3 regions of the Marinobacterium iners genome follow, and region 2 is predicted to be linked to each of the others. Evidence: predicted binding sites of a transcription regulator. Region 2 holds the regulator's gene; each other region holds the start of a gene.

Region 1 (2,267 bases), 1.2 Mb from region 2:
CACTCACATTGCAGCCAATACTCACCCCCACGTTTACGTACACGTGTTTTGCTGCTGTTGCATTCAGGACAGGCGGTTTTCATAGAGGTATTGGTACCGCATTGGCCGCATTTAACGTAGTAGCCATACTGACCATACATGGCGGTCAAATTCTGCTCACTGCCGCATTTTTTGCAGGCGAGGCCAATCATATCGATCGGTGCCTCTGTACTGTAGGCAACAGGGACTTCCTTTACTTCTGCAACGGACAACGCTGGTTCATGCGAAGCGGATAATTGGGCCGAGGCAGACACCTCATCCTGTACTGGGGCAGGTTCCTTTATCGTTTTCTCATTTGAAGATTTGGCTTCTGTCCTGGGCTGGTAGTGCTGCAACAGAAACTCCCCAATGCGGTTCAGCTCTTCCAGAGAAAAGTAAGCCTTCCCCTTTAATAGACCGAAAGGAGAGTAACCACCTAGTTTCTGTATTTCGTCGGCAATAAACTCACTTTTCACCACTTGTTTACTCAGTGCACCTGGCATCCCCTTGCGGTGCAATATACAACTGCTGGACACAGTACAGAGTACAGCCCATTCCCGGTGGCGGACCTGGGCCTGCAAACCAAACAACTTGCCAAGGAAGGCTTCAACGTTATCACTCAAAAAATCGCGCAGCAGCTCCATCTGCAACTCTGCTTGCCGGATGGGCGACGGCATGCCACTCCACTGTCCTTTGTAACTGCGTGACCACTCACCTTGGGCGTTGACTTTGACTTCACCGTAAATACTCTTGGACTCAATTACGATCAAACCTGCACGGTGAACAATAAGGTGATCAATCTGGGCAGCTTCGCCGTTGTGGGTAAAGCGGTAATCGTTGAGTACCAGAATATTGGGGTCATCCTTGAATGCCCTACGCAGGTAAAACGCCACGTCTTTTTCCTGCCGGTCACCTGCTGCTTGGCGAACAGTTGTACTTTCCAAAAAGTCCTTTGTTTTCAAGATGGTCATATCTTCTCCGTGACTCCTTGATCATCAATCATTTCATACTAGCCACTTTAACGGTCAGGCTACAGTCTCTTAGCCTCAAGATCCCCCCACCCCGGCCGATACCCGTCTATTATTTGATCAGAATACCAAGCCCTCGAGGTTGTTATGAAAATCCAGTCTCCACCTACTCAGATCTACTCCTCTCGTCCACAGTCGGTCCCGGTTGCCGAGCGAGGCAACGGCAAATCGCAGGATGCGACGCAGGTGTTGCTTGGAAAACTGGCCGAAAAGATTCCCGGCATGACGACCAAGAAGCTGTCCGGGCTGGATGCCCAGAACTTCACGTCTGACAAAGTGGCGGGACGCATCAGCGATTTCGTGGCGGCCGGTCTTGCGGCGGCCAAAAACAGAGGCGCCTCGGACGAGCGGCTGCAGCAGATGTATGACGCGGCTTTGAAAGGTGTGGAGACCGGCTTCAAGGAAGCACGTGAAATTCTGGACAATCTCAATGTGCTGCAGGGTGATATCAAGACTCAGGTGGATGAAACCGAGCAGAAAACCTTTGATGCCCTGGCAGAGATAGCACCGGGAAGTCGGGATGCCGTAGCACAGGCAGTACTGGGTGCAGCCGAGCGGTATCGCAACGCCGAGGACATGTCACTGACCGTGAAGACGCAGGACGGGGACGAGGTAACCATCAACTTCAGCCGCAACCAAAGTTACGACGCCACCTATGGTGCCGGGGCCGACAGCCAGGGCAACTCGGTTGCGTGGATGGATGTGAGCCGCAGTGAAAGTACTCAGTACCAGTTTAGCGTTAAGGGCGAACTGGATGAGGATGAAATCGAAGCACTGCAGCAGATGGTGCGTGATATTTCAGGCGTGGCCGATGAGTTTTTCAATGGCGATGTGCAGAAGGCGTTCGAGCAGAGCACCGGTATCCGCTTTGATGCATCCGAGTTGAGTTCAATGGACCTCAGCATGAGCTACAGCCGCTCACTTTCGCAGGCCGCCAGTTATGAACAGGTTGGCAGCCTGGAGCAACCCGCAGACAAGCCGGGATTGCGTTTGGGTCAGTTGATGAAGGATCTGGCCGAGTCCGTGGGTGTGCCCTCACTCGGATTCCTGCAATCGCCGTCTCAGGCCGGACGCGACCTGATGACCGGGCTGGTCGAGCAGGACGGCCGTTTCTCGGATGCCATCAAGGAGCTGCAGGACAGCTATCGCAATAATCTGAAGCAGTTGCTGGATACGGTATTGCCGCTGAAGGCGGAGCCCGCCGCTGAGCCCGCTGCCGAA
Region 2 (2,267 bases):
TGCCGGCAGGGGATAATTTCTGGATAGTGCCGGCGGCTTCGGGGACGCAGGAAATGACGGCTCTAAGCGCCCATGAGCATGCAGAGTTGATCCACGCCTTTAACGACATTGCCGATGAGCTGGATGTATTGGTTATTGACACTGCGGCTGGAATCTCGGACTCGGTGGTCAGCTTTGTGCGTGCCGCTCAGGAGGTGCTGGTGGTGGTCTGTGATGAGCCTACTTCGATTACCGACGCCTATGCACTGATCAAGCTTTTGAATCGTGACTATCAGATGACACGCTTTCGAGTGTTGGCCAATATGGTCAGAACGGAATCCGAAGGACGTAATATGTTCAATAAACTGTTGACGGTGACCGACAGATTCCTGGATGTTACGCTTCAATACGTTGGCTCAATCCCTTATGATGAAACGGTGCGCAAGGCTGTACAGAGACAAAAGGCTGTTTTGAAAGCCTTTCCCAAGGACAAGGCCGCATTGGCCTATCGCCAGTTGGCGAACAAGGTGGACAGCTGGCCGGTCAGTTCCAGCCCACGTGGGCACCTTGAATTCTTTGTCGAGCGGCTCGTGCAGGGAGCGCGGGCACACTGAAAAGAAGCGTATATGTACAACGAACTGGAGTTTAAGTCAGGGCAGGAGCTGATCGAGGAGTACACCCCTCTGGTGCGCCGTATTGCGCATCATCTGCTGGCGCGCCTGCCGTCCCATGTTGTGCTGGACGACTTGCTTCAGGCTGGCATGATGGGACTGCTAGAAGCTGCCAAACGTTACGACTCCAGCAAGGGTGCCAGTTTTGAAACCTATGCCGGTATTCGTATCCGCGGTGCCATTATCGATGAGGTACGGCGGGGTGACTGGACGCCGAGATCAGTACACCGAAATGGGCGTCGGGTCAGCGAAGCGATTGCCCAGGTTGAAAACCGGACCGGCCGTGACGCTACAGACTTAGAAGTTGCGGCCGAAATGGGAATAGGGGTTGCCGAGTACCATGCCCTGCTGCAGGATTCACTCGACAGCCGCCTGTTCAGCTATGATCAGTTGACTGACAGCTCCGAAGAAACACCCTCGGAGCAGTTTGTTGCCTCTGATCCAGACCCTGGGCATGCCCATGAAGGGGAAGGATTCAGGCAGGCGCTGGCGCAGGCGATAGGTGTCTTGCCAGAGCGTGAGCGGCTTGTGCTGTCGCTGTATTATGATGAAGAGCTGAACCTTAAAGAGATAGGACAGATTCTTGGGGTGAGTGAGTCGCGCGTGAGCCAGATCCATAGCCAGGCTGCGCTGAGGCTCAGGGGCCGGCTAAGGGATTGGCGCTGACCGATTGTGGTCTGGAATAAGGACGACTCTTGAAGGTGTTTTCTGAACTGGGAGAAGTGTCTTGAAGAAAGACATCAAAATTCTCGTTGTGGATGATTTCTCCACAATGAGGCGCATCATAAAAAACCTGCTGCGGGACCTTGGTTTTACCAATGTCGACGAGGCAGACGACGGCAAGACGGCGTTGCCGATTCTCAAGCAGGGAGGTATCGACTTCCTCATTACCGACTGGAATATGCCGGAAATGACCGGTATAGACCTGCTCAAGGCAGTCCGAGCCGATCCTGCTCTGGCTTCCATTCCGGTACTGATGGTAACGGCAGAGGCCAAGCGCGAGCAGATTATTGCGGCAGCACAAGCCGGTGTGAACGGTTATGTCGTAAAACCGTTCACGGCCGCCGTGTTGAAAGAGAAGATCGACAAGATCTTCGAGCGTATCGAGGGTTAACCGGAAGCGGGGAAGACAGATGGCAGCGCAAACGGCCAGTAAAGTGGACTTCAACGGCTTCGATGAGTTTCTGCGTAGCCGTGCCCAGGCACTGGTGTCCGAACTTGAGGCCGGCAACATGGCAGAGGCGATGGGGCTTATCAATGAGCTTCAGTTTGCCCGTCACCAGGTGTTCTATAACGAGGTCGGTCACCTGACGCGCGGCCTGCATGAGGCGATCAAGTCATTTTCCAGCGATGTCGGCGAAAAAATGCCGAGCGATGCGGAAAGTACGGTCTCGGCCATCGGTGATGCTTCAGATCGACTCAATTACGTGATTGAGCTCACTGAAAAAAATGCCCATGAAACCATGGATCGTGTGGATCGATCACTCAGCCTGGTTGATAAGCTGGATCAGCAGAGTGAACGTTTCAAGGATCTGCTGTTGCTGGTAGGGCAGCTTGAGGGTGAGTTCGAGGCATTGAACGGGGTTTATGATCGCACCTGCAGCCTCAAGGATCAGT
Region 3 (2,267 bases), 190 kb from region 2:
ACATGAAAGGTACGCCGAGGTTCCCGCAGTGTGGTTTTTCTTCGCGTGCGGTTGAAGCCATCATGTCCTGCGGTGAGCGCTTTGCCTTCGTTAATATCCTCGAAAATCAGGATATCCGTGCCGAGCTGCCCAAGTATGCCAACTGGCCGACATTTCCGCAGTTGTGGATCAACGGTGAGCTGGTTGGGGGTTGTGACATCATTTGCGAGATGGCTGAAAGTGGCGAGCTGAAAGAGATGATTCAGGCGGCGGCCAAGGATGCAGAGGCCTGATCGCGCCGCATTGCATCGGTAGTCCCGGTTCTGACTGGAAAGCCCGCAGTTCTTACGGAGTGCGGGCTTTTTGGTTCAGTCGCGGGTGGCCAGTACCATGTCCCAGCCGCCCATGTCTTTCCAAGTGTTAACAATGGCGCAGAACAGCTCTGCGGTCTTGACGGTGTCATATAGCGCTGAGTGCGCCTGTTTGCCGTCAAAGTCGATGCCGGCCATGTTGCAGGCCTTTGCCAAAACGGTCTGGCCGTAGGCCAGTCCTGCCAGTGAGACGGTATCGAAGGTGGAAAACGGGTGAAAAGGGTTGCGCTTGATACCGGCTCGATCAGCTGCGTTGGTAACAAAACCGTGGTCGAACGATGCATTGTGGCCCACAAGAACGGCCCGCTTGCATCCGTGTGACTTGATCGATTTTCGGATCGGCTTGAAAATTTGCTCAAGTGCCTCCTCTTCAGGCAGGGCATTACGCTCCGGGTCGTGAGGGTCGATTCCGGTAAAGTCCAGAGCGGACTGCTCCAGATTGGCACCCGGAAATGGATGTACGTTCGCATCGTAGCTCTGATCGATCATCAGGTAGCCGTTCTCATCCATCGTAAGCGTGACGGCCGCGATTTCCAGCAGAGCATCGGTACGCGGGTTGAAGCCGGCGGTTTCGACGTCAATGACGACCGGCAGAAAACCGCGAAAGCGATCTGCCATTGGATGAGGGGCTGAATTGCGTTGAGTCAACGAAAGTCCTTATTGCAGCAGGCGATTGGCCGCAGGCATTCTAACAGTCTGGGTAGTGGGGTCAAAATGAGAGTTAAAGTGCCCGCGGCTGGTGCCGATACTTGAATGCTGACCTGATTGTCGGGAGAGACCGAATTGAAATATCCCAGTATGGCTTTGCTATTGCTCCTGTTGCTGCCGGGATGTGCGCAGGCCGTTGTGTTTCGGGCATCAATCGATCAGTCTGTGTGGGAGATGGAAACTTCGCGTTTTTTTTGTCGCTTGAGTCAGTCTGTACCTGCGTTCGGCCGAGCCGTGTTCGAGCATGAGGCGGGTGAACCGTTGCGTTTCAGGCTGCAGCCCACGCAAACCTTTCAGCTAAGCGGGTCCGCCATGCTGGTGGCGCAGGCATCGCCCTGGCAGCCGGGGGAGGCTCCGTTCAACATTGCGGAAGTTGAAGTGGATCAGCAATCGGGTGTGCTCGAGTTGGATAGTGAGGCGGCCAGTCAGATGCTGGTTGCGTTGCATCGTGGCATGACCCCAACCTTTTCCAGCGAGCGCTGGTATGAGAGTGATGAGCCGGTTCAGATTGGTATTTCGGCAGCCAATTTCAAATCAGCCTATGATGACTACTTGGGCTGTCTTGATACGTTGCTGCCGGTAAATTATCGTCAGGTAGCACGTACGGCATTGCTGTTCCCCTCTGCTGCCTGGCAGTTGTCCGATGCAACGCGTGAGCGACTCGACTTGATTGCCCTTTATATCAAGACCGATGACAGTGTGCATTCAGTGTATGTGGATGGCCACTCAGACAATTACGGTCGGCGTCTGTTGAACCGTGACCTGTCCAAGCGCAGGGCCGAAGAAGTGACGCGTTATCTGGTCAGTCAAGGAGTGTCGGAAGATATGATCACCACTCGCTATCACGGTGAACGCTATCCGGTCGTGCCCAACAATACGGCAGAAAATCGGGCACGGAACCGGCGTGTGGCGATCCGGCTTGAGCGCGAATAGAGGCTGTTCAGCGCCTTTGTGCTTTCTGGTATGATACTCGCCTTTGTGCCGAGTGATTTGTTTCCGTGTGCCGGTCGTGGTGACCGGCACACTCAGTTTCTGGAGCAGCAACATGTCCGATATAAAAAAGGTCGTACTGGCGTATTCGGGTGGGCTTGATACCTCCGTCATCGTGCGCTGGTTGCAGGATACCTATAACTGCGAAGTGGTGACCTTTACTGCCGATCTGGGGCAGGGTGAAGAGGTAGAACCTGCACGTGCAAAAGCCGAAGCGCT

The links. The regulator FliA, encoded in region 2, starts transcription of late flagellar genes. The targets are predictions, from matches to a motif close to CTAAAGTTNNNNNNNNNNCNGCCGATA.
Region 1: CFI10_RS16565 (DUF5610 domain-containing protein) is a predicted target of FliA. The motif match lies at 1,064-1,090, and genes of this name have one in related genera.
Region 3: CFI10_RS03805 (flagellar protein MotY) is a predicted target of FliA. The motif match lies at 1,072-1,098, and genes of this name have one in related genera.

What each region holds. Positions count from the first base shown of each region.
Region 1 covers NZ_CP022297.1:3,446,758-3,449,024, forward strand. The annotation lists gene CFI10_RS16560 (nuclease-related domain-containing protein) at 1-989, opposite strand, end outside; gene CFI10_RS16565 (DUF5610 domain-containing protein) at 1,134-2,267, shown strand, end outside.
Region 2 covers NZ_CP022297.1:584,860-587,126, forward strand. The annotation lists gene CFI10_RS02830 (MinD/ParA family protein) at 1-593, shown strand, start outside; gene CFI10_RS02835 (RNA polymerase sigma factor FliA) at 606-1,316, shown strand; gene cheY (chemotaxis response regulator CheY) at 1,378-1,764, shown strand; gene CFI10_RS02845 (protein phosphatase CheZ) at 1,784-2,267, shown strand, end outside.
Region 3 covers NZ_CP022297.1:776,135-778,401, forward strand. The annotation lists gene grxD (Grx4 family monothiol glutaredoxin) at 1-272, shown strand, start outside; gene rnt (ribonuclease T) at 348-968, opposite strand; gene CFI10_RS03805 (flagellar protein MotY) at 1,149-1,991, shown strand; gene CFI10_RS03810 (argininosuccinate synthase) at 2,104-2,267, shown strand, end outside.